Regions from separate parts of the Nonomuraea coxensis DSM 45129 genome, predicted to be linked through region 1. Evidence: riboswitches for the same ligand, from Rfam matches in the RefSeq annotation. Region 1 holds a riboswitch; the other holds the start of a gene.

Evidence for each region. Region 1 has a riboswitch for glycine ahead of gcvP (aminomethyl-transferring glycine dehydrogenase). Riboswitches for the same ligand answer to the same signal wherever they lie in the genome.
Region 2: linked by a shared signal. The riboswitch ahead of gcvT (glycine cleavage system aminomethyltransferase GcvT) and the one ahead of gcvP (aminomethyl-transferring glycine dehydrogenase) in region 1 are both predicted to bind glycine.

What each region holds. Positions count from the first base shown of each region.
Region 1 covers NZ_CP068985.1:4,044,368-4,059,528, forward strand. The annotation lists gene Nocox_RS18895 (sensor histidine kinase) at 1-1,183, shown strand, start outside; gene Nocox_RS18900 (response regulator) at 1,180-1,905, shown strand; gene Nocox_RS18905 (hypothetical protein) at 2,019-2,429, shown strand; gene Nocox_RS18910 (phosphoribosylanthranilate isomerase) at 2,440-3,033, shown strand; gene Nocox_RS18915 (GNAT family N-acetyltransferase) at 3,058-3,849, shown strand; gene clsA (cardiolipin synthase ClsA) at 3,915-4,496, shown strand; gene Nocox_RS18925 (mannose-1-phosphate guanyltransferase) at 4,501-7,005, shown strand; gene Nocox_RS18930 (double zinc ribbon and FHA domain-containing protein) at 7,298-7,810, shown strand; gene ftsR (transcriptional regulator FtsR) at 7,807-8,460, shown strand; gene Nocox_RS18940 (bifunctional nuclease family protein) at 8,591-9,061, shown strand; gene Nocox_RS18945 (MerR family transcriptional regulator) at 9,209-9,829, shown strand; glycine riboswitch at 9,879-9,979, shown strand; gene gcvP (aminomethyl-transferring glycine dehydrogenase) at 10,149-13,031, shown strand; gene Nocox_RS18955 (tetratricopeptide repeat protein) at 13,143-13,931, shown strand; gene Nocox_RS18960 (hypothetical protein) at 13,951-14,322, opposite strand; gene Nocox_RS18965 (alpha/beta hydrolase family protein) at 14,406-15,026, shown strand; gene Nocox_RS18970 (DUF5999 family protein) at 15,036-15,161, opposite strand, start outside.
Region 2 covers NZ_CP068985.1:1,732,554-1,741,020, reverse strand. The annotation lists gene Nocox_RS08495 (hypothetical protein) at 1-337, opposite strand, end outside; gene Nocox_RS08490 (FadR/GntR family transcriptional regulator) at 390-1,118, opposite strand; gene Nocox_RS08485 (glutamine synthetase family protein) at 1,220-2,578, shown strand; gene Nocox_RS08480 (aldehyde dehydrogenase family protein) at 2,581-3,921, shown strand; gene Nocox_RS08475 (3-oxoacyl-ACP reductase) at 3,926-4,690, shown strand; gene Nocox_RS08470 (gamma-glutamyl-gamma-aminobutyrate hydrolase family protein) at 4,703-5,395, shown strand; glycine riboswitch at 5,450-5,547, shown strand; glycine riboswitch at 5,548-5,642, shown strand; gene gcvT (glycine cleavage system aminomethyltransferase GcvT) at 5,677-6,762, shown strand; gene gcvH (glycine cleavage system protein GcvH) at 6,759-7,148, shown strand; gene Nocox_RS08455 (L-serine ammonia-lyase) at 7,208-8,467, shown strand, end outside.

The DNA of each region.
Region 1 (15,161 bases):
CCCCGCCGTGCTCGGCGCGTACCTGCGCGGCTCGGCGGATCCGCTGGAGGAGCGCGACGTCACCCCCGACGCCCTGCTGGCCGCCGGCGGCGTGGCCATCACCGTGCTCAGCACCTGGACCACCTGGCACTCCGGCAGCCAGCCCGTCTGGGTGGTCGGGCTGCTGGCCGTGGTCGGCGGCCTGTCGCTGGGCGTGGCCAGGCGGCTGCCCGGGCTGGTCCTCCTCGGCCAGGGCGTGCTGCTGGTGTGCGCCGACACCTATCTCAACGAGGCCGTCAACACCTGCGTGATCCTCACGCTCGTCGCCGTCGGCGTGTTCGCCATGCGGGTGGCGTCGTGGTGGTGGCTGGTGGCGGCGTACGTCGCCGGCTGCCTGCTGACGGCCGTCGCCGTCGTCGGCGAGGACACCGAGGTCACGCCGTTCCGCGCCGGCGTGCTCATGATGCTGGTCGCCACGCCCATCGCCATCGGCCGCTACCTCGGCATGCGGCAGGCCGCCGCGGCCGCCGAGCGGCTGCGCGCCGAGGAGGCCGCCCGCGCGGCCGTCGCCCAGGTGCGGGCCGACCAGCTCGCCGAGCGCGAGCGCATCGCCCGCGACGTGCACGACATCGTCGCCCACCACGTGGGCGCCATGGTGCTGCGGGCCAGCGCCGCCCGCTACACCGCGCCCGACGGCCCGGTCGCCGACGCGCTCACCGACATCCGCGAGACCGGCCACCAGGTGCTGCAGGACCTGCGCGACCTGCTCGACCTGCTGCGCGAGCCCGAGCGCCAGCCGCACCTGCTGGCCGACCCCACCGACGTGGTCCGCGAGTCGGCCGAGCGCATGGCCGCCGCCGGCCTCGTCGTGGACCTCCACCTCGACCCCGCCACCGACCAGGCCCCCCTCACCGCCCGCGCGTCCGCGGCCCGCATCGTCCAGGAAGGACTCACGAACGTGCTCAAACACGCCGGCCCCGGCACCCGGGTCAGCGTCACCGTCGCCCCCGAGGGCGAGGGGCTGTCGGTGGAGATCCGCAACGGCCGCCCGCCCACCGCCATCGAACGTCTGCCGTCCTCCGGGCGCGGCCTGGCCGGCATGCGCGAGCGGGTACGCGCCCTCGGCGGCACCCTGAGCGCCGGCCCCGACGGCGAGGGCGGCTGGCTGCTGGCCGCGAGCCTGCCGGCGAGGAGCGCCACGTGATCCGCGTCCTGGTGGCCGACGACCAGGCGCTGGTCCGGGCGGGCGTGCGCATGCTGCTGGAGGCCGCGGGCGACATGGAGGTCGTGGGGGAGGCCGAGGACGGGGCCGAGGCGGTCCGCCTGGCCGAGCGGCACCTGCCCGACGTGGTCCTCATGGACCTGCGCATGCCGCGGGTGGACGGGCTGGAGGCGATCAAGCGGGTGCTGGCCGCGCGGCCGGGCACCAGGATCGTCGTGCTGACCACGTTCGCCGAGGACGCCAACGTCCACGCCGCGCTGCGCGCCGGAGCGGTCGGGTTCCTGGTCAAGGACGACGAGCCGGAGCGGATGGTGGACGCCGTGCGCCGGGCCGCCGCCGGGGAGCAGCTCCTCGCGCCGTCCGTGCTGCGCCGCGTCGTCGACCGTTTCCTCGCCGCCGAGGAGCAGGCCGCCGCCCCGGTGCCCGCCGGGCTGACCGAGCGGGAGCTGGAGGTGCTCGCCCTGGTCGGCACCGGCCTGTCCAACGCCGAGATCGCCGAGGAGCTGCACGTCGGCGTGACGACGGTCAAGACCCACATCGCCGCCGCGATGGACAAGCTGGGGCTGCGCAACCGCATCCAGGCCGCCGTGGTCGCCCACCGCGCCGGCCTGGTGGACGCCTCCTTCCGCCCGGTCACCGGCACGAGGTCCCGCACCGACCCGCCTCGGAAGGGCTCTCCGCCGTGGCCGGAACCGCGGTCGTGAACCGGCTCCGCCGTGTGGCGGACCGGTTCTCATCCCGCAGGCTGACGACGCCCCGAGGCCGCCGTCGCCACCATGAGGTCCCGCACCGACCCTCCTCGGAAAGGACCTCCGACATGGAAAGAACCACGGTCATGGACCGGCCCGCCGCCGCCCAGGTCTCCGCCGGCCTGCTGTACGCGCTCCGCGTGGCGATCATCGCCCAGGCGGCCGCGCTGCTGGTGGCGGCCTCGTTCGCCGGGCAGGCGGTCGAGACCGAGTCGCTGGCCGAGACGCACGTGATGGCCGGGATGGTGGTCCACCTCGTCGCCCTGGTGCAGATCGTGCTCGCCGTGCTCGTCTGGCGTCCCGGCCGCGGCGCGGGCTGGCCCGCCCTGGCCGGCCTCGCGCTGTTCGTCCTCGGCATGGCCCAGCACTTCACCTGGGCGGTCCTGGGGGCGCACCTGCCGAACGGCGTGATGCTGTTCGGGCTGATCCTCGCGCTGCTGATCTGGTCGTGGTCACCGGCGGCCGCCCGGCGCCGCTAGTCTCGTCAGTGTGTACGTCAAGATCTGCGGCCTGAGCGAGCCCGCCCACGTGGCCGCCGCCGTCGAGGCGGGCGCCGACGCCGTCGGGTTCGTCATGACCCGCAGCCCGCGCCGCGTCGAGCCCGAGCGCGCCGCCGAGCTGGCCGCGCTGGTGCCCGCGCACGTCCTGACCGTCGGCGTCTTCCGCGGCGAGGACCCTGAGACGGTCCGGGCGGCGGCGCTGACCTCCGGCGTGCGGGCGATCCAGCTCCACGGCCGGCACCCGCACGCCGACTTCCTCGCCCTGAGCGACCTCGGCGTCACCCTGGTCCGCGCCGTCGACTCCGGGGCCGACCTGCGCTGCGGCGCCTACGACGAGGATCTCCTCCTGGTCGACGCCCCGCACGCCGGCTCCGGGCAGCCGTGGGACTGGGCGGCCGTGCGCGGCCGGCCGTCGGGCCGCTGGCTGCTGGCCGGCGGCCTGTCCCCGGGCAACGTGGCCGAGGCGGTCGCCGCCGCCGGCCCGTGGGGGGTCGACGTGTCGAGCGGCGTCGAGACCGCGCCCGGGGTGAAGGATTCCGCTCTCATCGAGGCGTTCCTCAAGGCGGTGCGCGGTGCCCGCTGAGCACGGCCGGTCGCGGAGGACGTGATGGACGACTTCGCCCACCTGGCCCCCTTACGCCGTGAGAGCGACGCGGCCGACCTGGCCCGCGCGCTCGCGTTCCTGCGCGGCTTCGCCCGCCGCCGCGCCCCGCGCGAGGTGCCCGTCCCCGGCGGGGTGGCCGTGCTCGACGAGCGTTACCCCGGCTCCTACGACGACAACCGCCTCCTCGTGTGGGAGCCCGCCGAGCCCGCGGAGGTGCTGCGGGCCGCCGACGAGGTCCTGGCCGGCCGCGCCCACCGGCTGGTGGCGGTCGCCGGCGACCGCCTCGGCGAGGCGTTCGCGCCCGCGTTCGCCCGCGCCGGCTACGCGCACGAGACCGATCTCGTCATGGCCTTCCGCGGCGCCGTCCCCGAGGACCCGCCCCCGGCCGAGCCCCTGGAGCTCGCCGAGCTGGTGGAGGTGCTGCGCCGCGACTGGCGCCGCAGCCTGCCCGAGGTGGGCGACGAGGTGATCGACGGGCTGGCCCGGCGCGTCGAGAACCGCGTCGCGGGCGCCGACCTGGTCGCCTTCCGCGGCGTGCGCGCCCCCGGCGGTGAGCTCGCCGCCCGCGCCGACCTCTACCTGCACGGCGGCGTCGCCCAGATCGAGGACGTCCATACGGCCGAGGAGCACCGGGGCAGGGGCCACGCCCGCGCGCTGCTGACCGCGCTGCTCGCCGAGGCGGCCGGCGCCGAGCTGATCTTCCTGGTGGCCGACGCGGCGGACTGGCCGAAGGACTTCTACGCCCGGCTCGGCTTCGCCGTGCTCGGCCGCACGCATTCCTTCCTGCGCGCCTGACCGCCTCCGGGGGACGGGCCCGGCCGCCTGCGCGGGAACCTGGCGCACTCAGTAGGGTCTGCTGCGTGAGCGAAACTTCCGCCGAGGACCGGATCTGGACGGTTCCCAACCTGCTGAGCTTCCTGCGCCTTCTCGGTGTGCCCGTGTTCCTGTGGCTGGTTCTCGGGCCGAAGGCGGACGGGTGGGCGATCGGGATCCTCGCCGTCGCGGGCTTCACCGACTGGCTCGACGGAAAGATCGCGCGGGCGTTCAACCAGACCAGCAAGCTCGGCCGGATCATCGACCCGGCCGCCGACAAGCTCTACGTCTTCGCCACGATCCTGGCGCTGCTGCTGCGGGAGGTGATCCCGTGGTGGCTGGTGCTGGTCATCCTGGCGCGCGAGCTCTTCGTCGCGAGTTCCTTCCCCGTCCTCCGCAAGCACGGCTACCGGGCACTTCAGGTGCATTTCCTGGGCAAGGCCGCGATGTTCAACCTCATGTACGCCTTCCCCCTCCTCTTCCTTGCCTCCCACTCCGGGTGGTATGCCGATATAGCCCGGATCGTCGGCTGGGCCTTCGCCCTCTGGGGGACGGGCCTGTACTGGTGGGCCGGACTGCTGTACGTGGTGCAGGTGCGCCGGCTCGTGACCTCGGCCAAGAAGGAGTGAGCGGGTGAAGGCGGTCGTCATGGCGGGCGGGGAGGGCACGCGGCTGCGGCCGATGACCGCCAACCAGCCCAAACCCCTCCTGCCGGTGGTCAACCGCCCGATCATGGAGCACGTCCTGCGCCTGCTCAAACGGCACGGCATCACCGAGACCGTGGTGACCGTGCAGTTCCTGGCGGCGCTGGTGCGCAACTACTTCGGCGACGGCGACGAGCTGGGCATGCATCTCCAGTACGCCACCGAGGACGTCCCCCTCGGCACCGCCGGCAGCGTCAAGAACGCCGCCGACCGCCTGCGCGACGACCGGTTCCTGGTGATCTCCGGAGACGCTCTCACGGACATCGATTTATCCGAAATGATCCGGTTTCATCGGGAAAATTCGGCACTTGTCACCATCGGACTCAAGCGCGTCCCCAACCCCCTCGAATTCGGGATCATCATCGTCGACGAGGGCGGGCGCGTGCAGCGCTTCCTGGAGAAGCCGACCTGGGGCCAGGTCTTCTCCGACACCGTCAACACGGGCATCTACATCATGGAGCCCGAGATCCTCGACGCCGTCGCCACCGGCGAGCCCGTCGACTGGTCGGGCGACGTCTTCCCCGCCCTGCTGGAGCGCGGCGCCGCCATCTACGGCCACGTCGCCGGCGGCTACTGGGAGGACGTCGGCACGCACGAGAGCTACCTCAAGGCCCAGGCCGACGCCCTGTCCGGCAAGGTCGAGCTGGACCTCGGCGGCTTCGAGCTCTCGCCCGGCGTCTGGGTCGCCGAGTCCGCCTCGGTCGACCCCGACGCCGTGCTCAAGGGCCCGCTGCTCGTCGGCGACTACGCCAAGGTCGAGGCGGGCGCCGAGCTGCGCGAGTACACCGTGCTCGGCAACAACGTCGTGGTGCGCGAGGGCGCCTTCCTGCACCGCGCGATCGTCCACGACAACGTCTACCTGGGCCCCGGCGCCCACTTACGCGGCTGCGTCGTCGGCAAGAGCACCGACGTCATGACCGGCGCCCGCATCGAGGAGAACGCGGTCATCGGCGACGAGTGCGTCATCGAGTCCGAGGCGTACGTCTCCAGCGGCGTCAGGGTCTACCCGTTCAAGACCATCGAGGCCGGCGCGGTCGTCAACACCAGCGTCATCTGGGAGTCGCGGGGCCAGCGCAGCCTGTTCGGCCCCCGCGGCGTCAGCGGCCTGGTCAACGTCGAGATCACCGCCGAGCTGTGCGTCCGCCTGGCCAGCGCCTACGCCACCACCCTGAAGAAGGGCGAGTACGTCGTCACCGCCCGCGACTGCTCGCTCGCCGCCCGCGCGCTCAAGCGGGCCGTCAACGGCGCGCTCACCGCCGGGGCGATCAACGTCCTCGACCTGGAGGCGGCCCCGTTGCCGGTGGCCCGCTTCCACACCGGCAGGGAGGGCGCCGCGGGCGGCATCGCGCTGCGCACCACCCCCGGCGACCCGCAGAGCGTGGACATCGTCATCATGGACGGCCGCGGCGCCGACCTCGCCCCCGGCGCGCAGCGCAAGCTGGAGCGGGTCTTCTCCCGCCAGGAGTTCCGCCGCGCCTTCCCCGGCGAGATCGCCGAGCTGACCCACCCGTCCCGCGCGATCGAGGACTACGCCCACGAGCTGCTGCGCCACGTCGGCGTCGGCGACGTACGGGACATGAAGGTCGTCGTGGACTGCGCGGGCGGCACCTCCTCGCTGGTGCTGCCCACCCTGCTCGGCCGGGTCGGCGTGGACGTGCTCACCGTCAACGCCCGCCTGGACGACGTCTCGCCCACCGAGACGCTGGCCGAGCGCCGCCGCGACCTGCAACGGCTGTCGGAGCTGGTCAGCTCGTCGCGGGCGGCCTTCGGCGTGCGCTTCGACCCGGTCGGCGAGCGCATCGCCCTGGTGGACGAGATGGGCCAGCTCATCGACGAGGAGCGCGCCCTGCTCGTCGTGCTCGACCTGGTCGCCGCCGAGCGACGGGGCGGCCGGGTGGCGCTGCCGGTCACCACCACGCGGGTCGCCGAGCAGGTGTGCCGCTTCCACGGCGTGCAGGTGCAGTGGACCTCCACCTCGCTGGACGCCCTCACGGCGGCCGTCGCCGGCCCCGACATGATCTTCGCGGCGGACGGGCGCGGCGGGTTCGTGGTGCCCGAGTTCAGCCCGGCCATCGACGGGCTGGCCGCGTTCATGCGCCTCCTCGGGCTGGTCGCCCGCACCCGGCTCTCGCTCAGCCAGATCGACGCCAGGATCCCCGAGGTCAGGCTGCTGCGGCGGACGGTGCCGACGCCGTGGGCGGCCAAGGGCGCGGTCATGCGCTCGGTCATCGAGGCCGCCGAGGCCGAGCCCGCGGGCTACCGCGTCGACACCACCGACGGGGTGCGGGTGGCCCGCGACGACGGGAGCTGGGTGCTGGTGCTGCCCGCCGCCACCGAGCCCGTCACCGACCTGTGGGCCGAGGCGGCCGACATGGACGGCGCCCAGGCGCTCCTGGAGCGCTGGGCGCGGGTGGTGGAGCGGGCCGCCGGCTGATCCGGGTCCGGGAGCGGTCACGCGGCGTGAGCGGCGCGAGAGTGGCGAGAACCACGGTTGCCAGGCGCGCGCCGGCCGCCGCAAGATCGTAATGTAGAAACGCGCGGCGGCATGGACCACGGGGCGGAAGCGGCGGTAACTTTGTCTGCGTCCAAACCACCGTCCAGCGCCCCGAGTTGACCTTTGCCGCTGATCAGCGTATGTTGCGGCATTCGCAAACTTGAAGAAAGCGAAGCGAGGCGCGTTCTGAGCACCGTCGCCGCGTCTTCGCGGTAGGAGGCCGAGCCGATCGATGCCGAGCGTCTACTGCACGCAGTGCGGGCACGCCAACCCCGGGGATGCCCGTTTCTGTTCCCGTTGCGGGTCACCGCTGGCCAGACTCGAGGTCGCAGGGGACACCACTTCGACGATCTCCGTCGCGGGAATCGAGGCGTACGAGGCTGAGACAGGCGACATGCTCCTGCAGGAGCGGGCGCTGGTGGAGCAGCTCCCGCCCGGCACGGCGTTGCTCACGGTGACCAGGGGCCCCAACCAGGGCAGCCGCTTCCGGCTGGACAAGGACCTCACCACGACCGGGCGTCACCCGGAGAGCGACATCTTCCTCGACGACATCACCGTCTCGCGCCGCCACGTCGAGTTCTACCGCCACCGCGGCGGCCAGTTCTCCGTCCGCGACGTCGGCAGCCTCAACGGCACCTATGTCAACCGCGAGCGGATCGAGGAGGTTCCGCTGCACTCCGGCGACGAGGTGCAGATCGGCAAGTTCCGGCTGGTCTTCCTCATGCGGGGCAACCACAGCGCATGACTTCCCAGGCGGCCCGCTCGCACATGAGCATCGGGGAGGTGCTCGCCCTGCTGCAGGGCGAGTTCCCCGATGTGACGATCTCCAAGATCAGGTTCTTGGAGGGCGAAGGGCTCATCGAGCCCGAGCGCAGCCCCTCCGGCTATCGCAAGTTCACCCATCTGCACGTCGAGCAGCTCCGCTTCATCCTCACCGAGCAGCGCGACCACTACCTGCCGCTGCGGGTCATCAAGGACCGCATGGCCGAGAGCTTCGGCCGCCCCCGGGCCGTGCCCGACAGGCAGGAGGTCCGGCTCGGCCGCGCCGAGCTGCTGGAGGCCGCCGGCATCGACGAGGAGACCCTCGCCGAGTGCGAGGACTACGGCCTGCTGGCCCCGGTCGCCCGCCGCTACGACGAGGAGGCGCTCAAGATCGCCCGCACGGTCGGCGCGCTGGCCCGCTTCGGCCTGGGCGCCCGGCACCTGCGCGCGGTCAAGGCCGCCGCCGAGCGCGAGTGCGGCCTGGTCGAGCAGAGCGTCGCGCCGGTGCTGAAACGCCGCGCCCCGGGCGCCATCGGCGAGGCCGAGGAGACCGCGCGGGAGCTGTCCAGCCTGCTGCTCGACCTGCACGCGTCGCTGGTCCGGACCGGGGTACGTTCGGTGCTGGGGCGCTGAGGGAGACCCGACCGGCGGCCGGGGAGCAATCGGGGCCTCCCGGGTGTTACGTTGAAATGAAGTAGCCAGTCAGCAGAAGCGACGAACCAAGAGCTGTGCCGGGTCACCGGTCAGGAATACGGAGCAGCCCGTGTTGCAGATGGAGGTCGTGGGCGTAAGAGTCGAAATGCCCACAAATCAACCGATCGTCTTGCTCAAGGAGGCACACGGGGAACGGTTCCTTCCCATCTGGATCGGCATGACCGAGGCGACGGCCATCGCCCTCGCCCAAGCGGAGGAACCGCCGCCGCGGCCGCTTACCCACGACCTGTTCCGCGACGTGCTGAGCGCGCTGGGCGTCGGCCTGCGCGCGGTCAACATCGTCGCACTGCGTGACGGCATCTTCTTCGCCGACCTGGTGTTCTCCAACGGCGTGGAGGTGAGCGCGCGGCCCTCCGACTCCATCGCGCTCGCCCTGCGCACCGGAGCACGCATCTTCGCCAGCGAGGAGGTGGTCCAGGAGGCCGGCGTGGTCATCCCGGACGACCAGGAGGACGAGGTGGAGAAGTTCAGGGAGTTCCTTGACACGATCACTCCCGAGGACTTTGGCAGGGCGGGGTAGGTATTTCGGTGCATTTACGCTTCACGACGCGCCGAGCCGGATCGTTGACTGAGCATGGTCACGGTCCTACGGTGCAAGTGAAACCCGCGGTCGCCCTATATGAACCCCCAGATCGGGCCGCGGGATGAGAGAAAGCCGGAGGTCCGCGTGGCGGTCAGCAGCGGCGAGGGAAAGACGGCCGGCCAGGAAGATCCGGTGCGGCGCGAGGACGCGCGGCAGCGTGCCGGGGAGCAGGGGCTGCTCTTCGACGAGCGTCCGGCGGCCGTGCCGGACGACATCGGGTACCGCGGGCCCACCGCCTGTGCGGCGGCCGGCATCACCTACAGGCAGCTCGACTACTGGGCCCGGACGGGCCTGGTGGAGCCGACCATCCGGGCCGCGCACGGCTCGGGCTCCCAGCGGCTCTACAGCTTCCGCGACATCCTGGTGCTCAAGGTCGTCAAGCGGCTCCTCGACACCGGGGTGTCGCTGCAGCAGATCCGCACGGCCGTGCAGCACCTGCGTGACCGCGGGGTCGCCGACCTCGCGCAGATCACGCTCATGAGCGACGGCGTCAGCGTCTACGAGTGCACCTCGGCCGACGAGGTGATAGACCTCCTCCAGGGCGGCCAGGGCGTGTTCGGCATCGCGCTCGGCCGGGTCTGGCGTGAGGTCGAGGGAAGCCTCGCGGAGCTGCCGGGGGAACGCGCGGCGGTCGAGGACAACGTCCCGGCCGACCACCCCGCTGACGAGCTCGCCCAGCGCCGCCGTGCCCGGCGCCTGGGGTAGTAATTCGCCCGTAACGTCCAGAGTAGTAACCTAGGACAGGTAAGGCTGACGACCCCGTGCGGGAGAGTCCCCGGGCACCACCTGGTCCTGGGGCGCCGAAGGAGCAACCCTCCCCGGAATCTCTCAGGCAACCGGTACCGCTCGGGTGAGGCAACTCTGGAAAGCAGGCACGCCCGCCAGGCGCGCCTCACCGACGGTGCAAGCCTCCGTTCGAGGCGAAGCTCTCAGGTCGCGGTGACGCCCGCGCTGACAGAGGGGGAGACCCGGCATCCGCCCGCGCCCCGGCGCCGGTCTCCATAAGCCTCGGGAGGCACCGTCCATGACCGCTCTGTCAGAGTCCCTGCCGGCTTCGCCGCCGCCGTCCGCGCCCACGTCCCTGGCCGAGCCGCCGTTCGCCGGCCGCCACATCGGCCCGTCCGAGGCCGACCAGCAGCGCATGCTGGAGACCGTGGGCTTCGAGTCCGTCGCCGACCTGGTGGCCGTGGCGGTCCCCGAGGCCATCCGGGCCAAGGACCGGCTCACGCTGCCCGCCGCCGTCGGCGAGAGCGAGGCGATCGCCGAACTGCGCGCCCTGGCCGGCCGCAACCGGGTGCTCACCTCCATGATCGGCCTCGGCTACCACGACACGGTCACGCCCGCGGTGATCCGCCGCAACCTGCTGGAGAACCCGGGCTGGTACACCGCGTACACGCCGTACCAGCCGGAGATCTCGCAGGGGCGGCTGGAGGCGCTGCTCAACTTCCAGACCGTCGTCTCCGACCTGACCGGACTCCCCGTCGCCGGCGCGTCCCTGCTCGACGAGGCCACCGCCGCCGCCGAGGCCATGACCCTCGCCCGGCGCGCCGGCCGCTCCAAGAGCCACGTGTTCGTGGTCGACGCCGACGCCCTGCCGCAGACCAAGCGGGTGCTCGCCACCCGCGCCGAGCCGCTCGGCATCGAGCTCGCCGAGCACCCGCTCGACGGGAGCCCGCTGCCCGAGTGCTTCGGCGTGCTCGTCCAGTACCCGGGCGCCTCCGGGCGGCTGCGCGACTTCCGCGCCGTGGCCGCCGCCGCGCACGAGGCCGGGGCGCTCGTCGTGGCCGCCGCCGACCTGCTCGCGCTCACCCTCGTGGCCGCGCCGGGCGAGCTGGGCGCCGACATCGCGATCGGCTCCTCCCAGCGCTTCGGCGTGCCGTTCGGCTTCGGCGGCCCGCACGCCGCCTACATGTCCGTCCGCGAGGGCCTGCAGCGCCAGCTCCCCGGCCGGCTGGTCGGCGTGTCCGTGGACGCCGACGGCGACCCCGCCTACCGGCTCGCCCTGCAGACCCGCGAGCAGCACATCCGCCGCGAGAAGGCCACCAGCAACATCTGCACCGCGCAGGTGCTGCTGGCCGTCATCGCCGGCATGTACGCCGTCTACCACGGCCCCGAGGGCCTGCGCCGCATCGCGCTGCGCGCCCACCGGCACGCCGCCGCCCTCGCCGAGGGCCTGCGCGCGGGCGGGCTGGAGGTCGTGCACGGCGCGTTCTTCGACACCGTCCTCGTCCGGGTGCCCGGACGGGCCTCCGAGGTGGTCGCCGCCGCCGCCGAGCGCGGCGTCAACCTGTGGCGGGCCGACGACGACCACGTCTCGGTCGCCTGCGACGAGAAGACCGGCGCGGCCGAGCTGCGCGCCGTCTGGGCCGCGTTCGGCGTGCCAGGGCAGGACGTCGACGTCGAGGCCACCGCCGACGCGCTGCCCGCCGAGCTGCTGCGCGAGTCCGGCTACCTCACCCACCCGGTCTTCCACAGCCACCGCTCCGAGACCGCGATGCTGCGCTACCTGCGCCGGCTCCAGGACAAGGACATCGCGCTCGACCGGTCGATGATCCCGCTCGGCTCCTGCACGATGAAGCTCAACGCCAGCACCGAGATGGAGCCGATCACCTGGCCGGAGTTCGCGGGCGTGCACCCGTACGCGCCGGTCGAGCAGGCCGAGGGCTACCTGGAGCTGATCGGCACGCTGGAGCGCTGGCTCGCCGAGGTCACCGGCTACGACGCGGTCTCGCTGCAGCCCAACGCCGGCTCGCAGGGCGAGTTCGCCGGGCTGCTGGCCATCCGCGCCTACCACCGGGCCAACGGCGAGAACGGCCGCGACGTCTGCCTCATCCCGTCCTCGGCGCACGGCACCAACGCCGCCAGCGCCGTCATGGCCGGCATGCGGGTCGTGGTCGTCGCCTGCGACGCCGACGGCAACGTGGACCTCGCCGACCTCGACGCCAAGATCGCCAAGCACCGCGACGCGCTCGCCGCGATCATGGTCACCTACCCCTCCACCCACGGCGTGTACGAGGAGAGCATCACCGAGATCTGCGCCAAGGTGCACGAGGCCGGCGGCCAGGTCTACGTGGACGGCGCCAACCTCAACGCCCTGGTCGGGCTGGCCAGGCCGGGCGAGTTCGGGGCCGACGTGTCCCACCTCAACCTGCACAAGACCTTCTGCATCCCGCACGGCGGCGGCGGCCCCGGCGTCGGCCCGGTCGCGGTCCGCGGCCACCTGGCCCCCTACCTGCCCGGCCACCCGCTGACCGGCGGCACCCCCGTCGGCCCGGTCTCGGCCGCTCCGCACGGCTCGGCGGGCATCCTGCCGATCTCGTGGGCCTACATCAGGATGATGGGCGCCGACGGCCTCACCGCCGCCACCGAGCAGGCCATCCTGTCGGCCAACTACCTGGCCAGGCGGCTGGCCCCGCACTACCCGGTGCTCTACACCGGGCGCGGCGGGCTGGTCGCGCACGAGTGCATCGTCGACCTGCGGCAGATCACCAAGGAGACCGGCGTCACCGTGGACGACGTGGCCAAGCGCCTCATCGACTACGGCTTCCACGCGCCCACCATGTCGTTCCCCGTGGCGGGGACGCTCATGATCGAGCCCACCGAGAGCGAGGACCTCGGCGAGCTCGACCGGTTCGCCGACGCCATGATCGCCATCCGCGAGGAGATCGCCAAGGTGGCGTCGGGCGCGTACGACCCGGCCGACAACCCGCTGCGCAACGCCCCGCACACGGCCGAGTCGGTCACCGCCGACGAGTGGCCGCACCCCTACACCCGGAGCGAGGCCGCCTATCCGGTGGCGTCGCTGCGCGAGGGCAAGTACTGGGTGCCGGTGCGCCGCATCGACCAGGCCTACGGCGACCGCAACCTGGTCTGCTCGTGCCCTCCGCTGGAGGCGTACGAGGACTGAGCCGGCCGCGGGCGGGGATCCAGTCCGGCATCGTCAAGTGAGCAGACATGATCGCCGGAAGTGGTTAGGCTTCGGTGCGACCCAGGCCACGCGGCGCCGTAAGGAGCTCTCTTGACGTCATCGGAGCTGGAGACCCCGCCCCTCGACACCGCCCGCCGGCTCGCCGAGAGCGGTGACCTCGACGGCGCCGCGGCGATCCTGCGGCGGCTCGTCGCCGACCCCGAGGGGCCCGACCGCGCCCAGGCCGCCGTCGGGCTCGCCGTGGTGCTGGAGGAGCGCGGCGACGTCGAGGCGGCCCGCGCGGCCGCCCGCACCGCCCTGGCCACCAACCACCCCGAGTACGCCGCCCAGGCCGCCTGCCACCTGGCCCAGGGCTTCGAACGCGAAGGACGCACCGAGCAGGCAAGAGCCGCCTGGCAGGCCGTGCTGGGCGTCGGCACCCCCGCCTACCTGCCGCACGCCCACCTGGCGCTGGCCCGGCTGGCCGAGACCCTGGGCGAGGCGGAGACGGAGCTGCGCGAGGCCGTGGCGACCGGCGACGAGCAGGTGGCGGCGCTGGCCGCGCGGCAGCTCGCCGACCTGCTGCTGGAGCACGGCGAGCCCGGCCAGGCGGCCGACGTGCTCATCGAGGCCCTCGGCATCGCCCCCGAGTCCGAGGTGCCGGGGCTGCGGGTGCGGCTCGGCATCGCGCACCTGGAGCTGGCCTGCGCCGAGTTCGCCGAGACCGTGGAGAGCGGGGCCGACGCCCAGACCAGCGCCCTGGCCATCGAGCTGCTGGCCCGCACACTGCCGCTGCGCGGGCGGCCGGAGGACGCCGACCAGGTGTGGTCGTACGGGCTGGGGCACGCCGACGAGACGCTCGCCGCCGAGGTGCGCCTGCGCTACGAGCGCGACTCCTGACCCCGTCCGCCGGGCCGGGTCAGTCGCGGCGCATGATGGCCGCAGCGGCGGCCACGTTGATGATGACGATGGCGATCCAGGAGATGGTGAGCCCCAGCAGGCCCGCGTTGCTCGACGCGATCGCGGTCAGCGGCACGCCGATGCCGAGCGAGCCCAGCGCGATCGGGATCATCGCGGAGCCCGGGCTCTTGGCCTTGGGCCGGGGGCCGGCTCCGTAGGGGCCGGGCCCGGCGCCGTGGGCGGCCAGCTCGGCCCGCACCCGGAGGGCGATCGTCTCGTCGAGGCGGTCGGCGAAGGACTCGAGGAGCGCGTTCTCGTAGTCGGGGCCGAGGTCGCGACGGGCGTCGAGCGTGGCCTTGAGGTCCTCACGGAGAGGACGATCGTGCTGCATGAGGACATCATGCTGCACGCGCGGCGCGCCGTCATCAGCCCTGAGAGCCACTGCGGCCTCCTCCGAAGGTACCGTTCTGCACCATGGAGATCACGACCCCGCGGGGGCCGGCACGGGTGGATCTGGAGGAGCCGGACGACCCGCGGCTGCTGCTCGTCCTCACCCACGGCTCGGCCGGGGGAGTGGACGCCCCCGACCTGCTGGCCGTGCGCGACGCGGCGCTCGCGGCGGGGTTCGGGGTGGCCCGGGTGACGCAGGCGTTCCGGCTGGCGGGGGCGCGGGCCCCCGGCTCGCCGGCCCGGCAGGACGAGGCGTGGGAGGCGGTCCTGGCGGAGCTGCGGGCGCGCCGGCCCGGCCTGCCCCTCGTGCAGGGCGGGCGGAGCAACGGGGCGCGGGTGGCCTGCCGCACCGCGGCGGCGGTGGGCGCGGCGGCGGTGGTGGCGCTGGCCTTCCCCCTGCACCCGCCGGGCCGGCCCGACAGGTCCAGGGCCGGCGAGCTGCGCGGTGCGGGGGTGGACGTGCTGGTCGTCAACGGCGACCGTGATCCGTTCGGCGTCCCCGACGCGGCGGACGCGGCGCGGCTGGTGGTGCTGCCCGGCGAGGGGCACGACCTCAAGAAGGATCCCGCCCGGGTCGGCGGGATCGTGGCGGAGTGGCTGGGCCGCTACGCGCTGACCGGCCGGCGGAGCCGGCGGCTCTCCTAGGCCGGGGGCTCAGACGCCCACGGGGCGGTGCGGCTCGATCGTGGCGCCGCTCGGCAGGAGCTCCCCGGTGTCCTCGAACAGGACCACGCCGTTGCAGAGCAGGCTCCACCCCTGCTCGGGATGGCAGGCGAGGGT
Region 2 (8,467 bases), 2.3 Mb from region 1:
CCCAGTACACGTCGTGCAGGTGCAGGATCAGCGCGAACTCGTCCAGGACCAGCGCCGAGCCGACCCCGAAGACGCCCGCCGCCACCGCGTGCCCGGTCTGCGAGGCGGGCGCGACGACGATCTGCGTGACGCCGCCGACGAGCATCAGCACGACGCCGAAGACGACGTGGTGGATGTGCATCTCGCCCACGTTGACGTCGCGGAACCAGCCGACCTTCGCCCTGATCAGCCGGACGTTGATGCGCGTCGCGATGAACGCCACGATGAGCATGACGAAGAAACAGAACAGCGACAGCCGTCCCGTGGCGACGATGGTGTGCTGAAACCAATCCCCCATGACCTTTAAACGATGGTACGAGGAGATCGCCCTTACGGTGACGTCACTTCCGTCATGCGAGGAACGCGCGCAGCAGCGCGGCCGTCCCCTCCAGGTGCTCGGTCATGGCGCGGCGGGCCGCGTCGGGGTCGCCCGCGAGGATGGCGTCCACGATGGCCCGGTGCTGGACGGCGGCGTGGTCCAGGTTGACCTGGAGCATCGGGATGGCGTTGAGCAGGTCGCTGACCCGCGAACGGGCGTCGGCGCAGGCCGTGGTGAGCAGCGTGGAGCCGGTCAGCTCGGCGATGGACAGGTGGAAGGCGGTGTCGAGGCGGCGGTAGTCCTCCAGGGACGCCTCGTTGAGCTCGGTGAGCCTGCGCAGCAGCAGGGCGCGCCGCTCGCCGGCGAGCTCCGTGCCGGCCAGCACCTGGGCGGCGCCGCACTCGACGGCCAGGCGGAAGGTCAGCGCGTCGGCGAGGTCGTCGCGGCCCATCTCGGCGACGGCCTGGCGCAGGTCGCGGGCGTCGGGGGCGGGCGGCTCGTAGGTGACGAACGCGCCGCCGTAGCGGCCCCTGCGCACGTCGAGATAGCCGGCGTCGGACAGGGCGCGGATCGCCTCACGCAGGGTGACCCGGCTGATGCCGAGCCGCACGGCCAGCTCGCGCTCGGGGGGCAGCTTGCCGCCCGGCGGCACCACGCCCAGCTTGATGGCCTGGAGCAGCCGCTCCACCGTCTCCTCGAAGGCGTTGCCGGCCCGCACCGGGCGCAGCACCGTCATCAGTCGCGCCGACTCGTCCAACATGTCCTCGGGTCTTGACAGACGATCCCACCATGCACATCAATGGTCTGAGACTAGCCCAATCAACGGGAAAGCGCCTCAGGCCAGATCGGAGCGACCTGAACGTGCACGAAGGCTTCCTGACCGTGGACGAGCTCCGCGACGAGGTGACCGCGGGCCGGATCGACACGGTGCTCCTCGCCATCGCCGACATGCAGGGCAGGTTGCAGGGCAAGCGGCTCTCGGCGCGCTACTTCCTCGACGAGGTGCTGCACCACGGCTCGGAGGGCTGCAACTACCTGCTCGCCGTGGACGTCGACATGAACACGGTCTCCGGCTACGCCATGTCGTCCTGGGACCGGGGCTACGGCGACTTCGTCATGAGGCCCGACCTCGCGACCCTGCGCCGGGTGCCCTGGCAGGAGGGGACCGCGATGCTGATGGCGGACCTCGCCTGGGAGGACGGCGGCGACGTGACCGCCTCGCCCCGCCAGATCCTGCGCCGCCAGCTCGCCCGGCTCGCCGAGCGGGACCTGGCCGCGTACGTCGGGACCGAGCTGGAGTTCGTCGTCTACGACAACTCCTACGAGGACGCCTGGAAGCGCGCCTACCGCGACCTCACCCCCGCCAACCTCTACAACGTCGACTACTCCCTCCTCGGCACCGCCCGCGTCGAGCCCCTGCTGCGCCGCATCAGGCGCGGCATGGAGGGCGCCGGCATGTACGTCGAGTCCGCCAAGGGCGAGTGCAACCTGGGCCAGCACGAGATCGCCTTCCGCTTCGACGAGGCGCTCAGGACCTGCGACAACCACGCGATCTACAAGAACGGCGCCAAGGAGATCGCCGCCCAGGAGGGCCGGTCGATCACCTTCATGGCCAAGCCGAACCAGCGCGAGGGCAACTCCTGCCACATCCACATCTCGCTCCGCTCCACCGGCGGCGACCCGGTGATGGCCGGCGACGGGCCGCACGGCCTGTCGCGGCTCGGCGCCCGCTTCATCGCCGGCCAGCTCGCCTGCCTGCGCGAGCTGACCCTCCTGCTCGCCCCCAACGTCAACTCCTACAAGCGCTTCGTCCCCGGCAGCTTCGCCCCCACGGCCGTCAAGTGGGGCCTGGACAACCGCACCTGCGCGCTGCGCCTGGTCGGTCACGGGCTCTCGCTGCGCATCGAGAACCGGGTGCCGGGCGGCGACGTCAACCCGTACCTGGCGGTCGCCGCGCTGGTCGCGGCCGGGCTGCACGGCATCGACGGCGAGCTGACGCTGGAGGACCCGTACGCGGGCAACGCCTACGACTCCGGCGCCGACACCGTGCCGGCGACGCTGCGCGACGCGCTGACCCTGTTCGAGGGGTCGAAGGCGGCGCGCGAGGCGTTCGGCGAGGACGTGGTCGGGCACTACGCGAACAACGCGCGGGTCGAGCTGGCCGCGTACGACGCGGCGGTGACCGACTGGGAGCTGTTCCGCGGTTTCGAACGGATGTGAACATGAAGATCGTCAATCCGGCGACGGAGGACGTCATAACGGACGTCGAGTTCGCCGACGCGGCCGAGGTGGACCGGGCCGTGGAGCGTGCCAGGAAGGCGTACCCGGCCTGGCGGGCGGTGGCCCCGGGCGACCGGGCGCGGCTGCTGCGGCGCTTCGCCGACCTGGTGGGCGAGCACGCCGAGGAGCTGGCCAGGCTGGAGGTGGACAACGCCGGCCACACCATCGGCAACGCCCGCTGGGAGGCCGGCGCGGTCCGCGACGTGCTGCACTTCTACGCCGCCGCGCCCGAGCGCAACCACGGCAAGCAGATCCCGGTGCCCGGCGGCGTGGACGTCACCTTCCAGGAGCCCCTGGGCGTGGTGGGCGTGATCGTGCCGTGGAACTTCCCCATGCTCATCCTGTCGTGGGGCGTGGCTCCGGCGCTGGCGGCGGGCAACACCGTCGTCGTCAAGCCCGCGGAGCAGACCCCGCTGACCGCGCTGCGGCTGGCCGAGCTGGCCCTGGCGGCGGGCCTCCCCGAGGGGGTGCTCCAGGTGCTGCCTGGGGCAGGGGAGGTCGCGGGGGCCCGGCTGGTGGAGCACCCGCACGTCGCCAAGATCGTGTTCACCGGCTCGACCGAGGTCGGCAAGGAGATCGCGGCCAGGGCGGCGGCCCAGGTCAAGCGGCTGACGCTGGAGCTGGGCGGCAAGTCGGCGAACATCGTCTTCGCCGACGCCGACCTCGCGAAGGCGGCCGCGGCGGCGCCGTACGCGGTGTTCGACAACGCCGGCCAGGACTGCTGCGCCCGCTCCCGGCTGCTGGTCCAGGCCGAGGTGTACGACGAGTTCATGGCGCTGCTCGCCCCCGCCGTGCGCGCCGTCCGGGTCGGCGACCCGCTCGACGAGGCCACCGAGATGGGCCCGCTGATCAGCGCCGAGCACCTGGAGCGGGTCCGCGGGTTCGTCTCCGACCCCTGGCTGCAGGGCGAGTGCCCGGCCGGCAAGGGCTACTGGTTCCCCGCCACCGTGCTGACTCCCGAGGTGACCGACCCGGCGTTCACCGAGGAGATCTTCGGTCCCGTCGTGTCGGTGGCCCGCTTCACCGACGAGGCCGACGCGATCCGCGTCGCCAACGACACGCCGTACGGGCTGAGCGGCTCCATCTGGACGCGGGACGTCGGGCGGGCGCTGCGCGTGGCGCGGGCGGTCGAGTCGGGCGCGCTGTCGGTCAACTCGAACGCGTCGGTCCGCTACTGGACGCCCTTCGGCGGTTTCAAGCAGTCCGGCCTCGGCCGGGAACTCGGTCCTGACGCCCTCGCGGCGTTCACCGAGACCAAGAACGTCTTCATCTCCTGGGAGTGAGCAAGTGCAGCGGTTGCAGGATCGGGTCGCCGTCATCACCGGCGCGGGCAGCGGCATCGGGCTCGCCACGGCCCGCAGGTTCGCCGAGGAGGGCGCGAGGGTCGTCTGCGTCGACATCGACGAGGAGGCGGGCGTCAAGGCCGCGGGCGAGGTCGGCGGCCTGTTCGTGGCGGCGGACGTGACCCGCGAGGACGACGTCGAGCGGGTGTTCGCGACGGCCCACGAGACCTACGGCAGCGTGGACGTCGCCTTCAACAACGCCGGCATCTCGCCGCCCGACGACGACTCCATCCTGGAGACCGGGCTCGACGCCTGGCGCCGGGTCCAGGAGGTCAACCTCACGAGCGTCTACCTGTGCTGCAAGCACGCGATCCCGTACATGCGGCGGCAGGGCAAGGGCTCGATCATCAACACCGCGTCGTTCGTGGCCGTGATGGGCTCGGCGACCTCGCAGATCTCCTACACCGCCTCCAAGGGCGGGGTGCTGGCGATGTCGCGGGAGCTCGGCGTGCAGTTCGCCCGCGAGGGGATCAGGGTCAACGCGCTCTGCCCGGGGCCGGTGAACACGCCGCTGCTCCAGGAGCTGTTCGCCAAGGACCCGGAGCGGGCGCAGCGGCGGCTGGTGCACGTGCCGCTCGGGCGCTTCGCCGAGGCGTCGGAGATCGCGGCGGCCGTGGCGTTCCTGGCCAGCGACGACTCCTCGTTCATCACGGCCAGCCAGTTCCTGGTGGACGGCGGCATCAGCGGCGCCTACGTGACGCCGCTCTAGGGGGAGCTCGTCGTGCGTCGCCCGTTGATCGGGATCACCTCCTACGTGGAGCCCGCCACGTTCACGGTCTGGACGGACGTGAGCGTGGCGCTGCTGCCGTACATGTACGTCGAGCAGGTCGTGCGGGCCGGCGGCCAGCCCGTCGTGCTGCCGCCGGCCGGCGAGCCCGCCGGGGCGCTGCGCGGTCTCGACGGGCTCGTCCTCGCCGGTGGCGGCGACATCGACCCGGCCAGGTACGGCGCGCGGCCGCACGAGCGCACCGGCTACGTGCGCGGCTTCCGCGACGAGGCGGAGTTCGCGCTGCTGGCGCGGGCGCTGGACGCCGGGCTTCCCTACCTGGGGGTCTGCCGGGGCCTCCAGGTGCTCAACGTGGCCCTCGGCGGCACCCTCCACCAGCACCTGCCGGACGTGGCAGGGCACACGGGGCACGCGCCGGGGCCGGGCGTGTTCGGCCACCTGCCGGTGACGCCGGTGCCCGGCAGCCGCCTGGCGAAGGCGCTCGGCGCGGAGCCGGTGACGGTCCCGCACTACCACCACCAGGCCGTGGACCGGCTCGCTCCCGGCCTGACGGTGACCGCGACCGCCGGGGACGGCACGGTCGAGGCGGTGGAGCTGGAGTCGGCGTCGTTCGCGATGGCCGTGCAGTGGCATCCGGAGGAGGCCGAGGACGGCGCGGTGTTCGAGGCGCTGGTCGCGGCCTGCTGAGACCCGTAGGCGACAAATGCCCCGTACCGGCACTAGGCTGGCGGGCATCACCGTCGACACCGTGCGGGAGAGCACTCTGACAGCCGGTCAGAGTCCCTGAAGGAGCAAGCCCTCCCCGCGAACCTCTCAAGGCAAAGGACCGCACGGACGAGGTGGCCTCTGGAAAGCAGGCTCTTGGCCTCGCCGAAGGTGAAAGTCCGGCAAAAATCGGGCGAAGCTCTCAGGCATCGATGACAGAGGGGGAGGATGCTGGCATCCACTCCTGTCCTGAGGTGCGACACATGTCCCGACCGACACCGCTACGCGACGTCCACGAGAGCCTGGGCGCCACCCTCACCGACTTCGCCGGCTGGCTCATGCCCCTCCGGTACGGCAGCGAGTCCGCCGAGCACAAGGCCGTGCGCGAGGCCGCCGGGCTGTTTGACCTCTCCCACATGGGCGAGATCTTCGTGACCGGCTCCCAGGCCGCCGAGGCCCTGGACTACGCGCTGGTCGGCCACCTGTCCGCGCTCGCGACCGGCCGGGCCCGCTACACCATGATCGTCGACGAGCGGGGCGGGGTGCTCGACGACCTCATCGTCTACCGGCTCGGGGACGAGGAGTTCATGGTGGTCGCCAACGCCTCGAACTACCTCAAGGTCGCCCAGGAACTCCAGGAGCGGGCCAAAGCGTACGACGCGGCCGTCGAGGACCGCTCCGACCGCTACGCCCTCATCGCCGTCCAGGGCCCGCGCGCGCAGGAGATCCTGGCCACGCTGACCGACGCCGACCTCGCCGGGCTCAAGTACTACGCCGGCCTGCCCGCCCTGGTCGACGGCCGCGAGGCGCTGATCGCCCGCACCGGCTACACCGGCGAGGACGGCTTCGAGCTCTTCGTCGCGAACCAGGACGCCGTGCCGCTCTGGGCCGCGCTCACCGCCGCCGGGGAGCCGTACGGCCTCGCGCCCGCGGGCCTGTCCGCCCGCGACACGCTCCGGCTGGAGGCCGGCATGCCGCTGTACGGCAACGAGCTCGGCGCGGAGCTGACCCCGTTCGACGCGGGACTGGGCAGAGTGGTGAAATTCGACAAGCCCGGCGACTTCGTCGGACGGGCGGCGCTGGAGGCGGTCAAGGACGACCAGCCACGCCGCCGCCTCGTCGGCCTGGTCGCGCGGGGCCGCCGGGTGCCGAGGCACGGCTACCCGGTGACGCGGGACGGCGCCGTCGTCGGCGAGGTCACCAGCGGCGCGCCTTCCCAGACCCTGGGCAAGCCCATCGCGATGGCCTACGTCGACGCCGGCGCGAGCGAAGGCCTGGCAGTGGACATCCGGGGCAGCCAAGAACCCGTGGACCTCGTAGAGCTGCCCTTTTACAGGAGGAAGAAGTGAGCAACATCCCTGACGAGCTGAGCTACACCAAGGAACACGAGTGGGTGGCCGGGCTGGACGACGGCCTGACCATCACCGTGGGCATCACCGAGTTCGCCGCCGAGGCCCTGGGTGACGTCGTCTTCGTGCAGCTCCCCGAGGTCGGCGCGAACGTCGAGGCCGGCGACTCGGTCGGCGAGGTGGAGTCCACCAAGTCCGTCAGCGAGATCTACGCGCCCGTCGGCGGCGAGGTGGTCGAGGTCAACCAGAACGTGGCCGACGACCCGTCCCTGGTGAACAGCGACCCCTACGGGGAAGGGTGGATGTTCCGGGTGCGCATCGAGGGCGAGCCTGAGGACCTGCTGTCTCCCGAGGAGTACACCGCCCTCACCTCCGGCGAGTCCTGATCTCCCCGCCGGGGCCCTCACCGGGGCCCCGGCGCCGTCCCAGTGAAAGGCGCACATCAATGGCGATCAGCGTCTTCGACCTCTTCAAGATCGGCATTGGGCCCTCCAGCTCCCACACGGGCGGCCCGATGGCGGCCGCGCACAAGTTCGCCCGGGGCCTGCACGAGGACGGCCTGCTGGAGCGGGTGGCCCGCGTCGAGGCGATCCTCTACGGCTCGCTCGGCCTGACCGGCAAGGGGCACGGCAGCGACAAGGCCGTCCTGCTGGGCCTGTCGGGCGAGAAGCCGGAGCTGGTGGACGTCGACACCGTCGACGAGCGCCTGGCCGCCATGCGCGCCTCCGGCACCGTACGCCTCCACGGCCGCCACGAGATCCCGTTCGTCGTCGGCGAGGACCTCGTCTTCGAACGCAAGATCTCCCTCCCCGAGCACCCCAACGGCATGCGCTTCACCGCCCGCGACGCCGGCGGCGACACGGTGCGGGAGAAGGTCTACTTCTCGGTCGGCGGCGGCTTCGTCGTGGACGAGAACGCCACCGGCGCCGACCGCATCAAACCCGACGACACCGTGCTCCCCTACCCGTTCACCACCGGCGAGGAGCTGCTCAAGCACTGCTCCAACACCGGCCTGTCGATCTCCGCGCTGATGATGGAGAACGAGAAGGCGTTCGGCCGCACCGAGGACGAGATCCGCGCGGGCGTGCTCAACCTGTGGCGGGTCATGCAGGAGTGCGTGCGCCGCGGCATCTCCCGCGAGGGCGTGCTGCCGGGCGGGCTCAAAGTCAAGCGCCGCGCCAACCAGCTCCACCGCCGCCTCCAGGCCGAGCCGCCCGAGAAGGACCCGCTCCAGGCGATGGACTGGGTGACGCTGTTCGCCCTCGCGGTCAACGAGGAGAACGCCGCCGGCGGCCGCATCGTCACCGCCCCCACCAACGGCGCGGCCGGCATCATCCCGGCCGTCCTCACCTACTACACCCGCTTCGTCCCGCAGGCCGACGACGAGGGCGTCATCCGCTTCCTGCTGACGGCCGCCGCGATCGGCGTGCTGTTCAAGGAGAACGCCTCCATCTCCGGCGCCGAGGTCGGCTGCCAGGGCGAGGTCGGCTCGGCCTGCTCGATGGCCTCCGCCGGGCTGACCGAGGTCATGGGCGGCACCCCTGAGCAGGTGGAGAACGCCGCCGAGATCGGCATCGAGCACAACCTCGGCCTCACCTGCGACCCCATCGGCGGCCTGGTGCAGATCCCGTGCATCGAGCGCAACGCCGTCGCCTCCAACAAGGCCATCACCGCGGCCCGCATCGCCCTGCGCGGCGACGGCCGC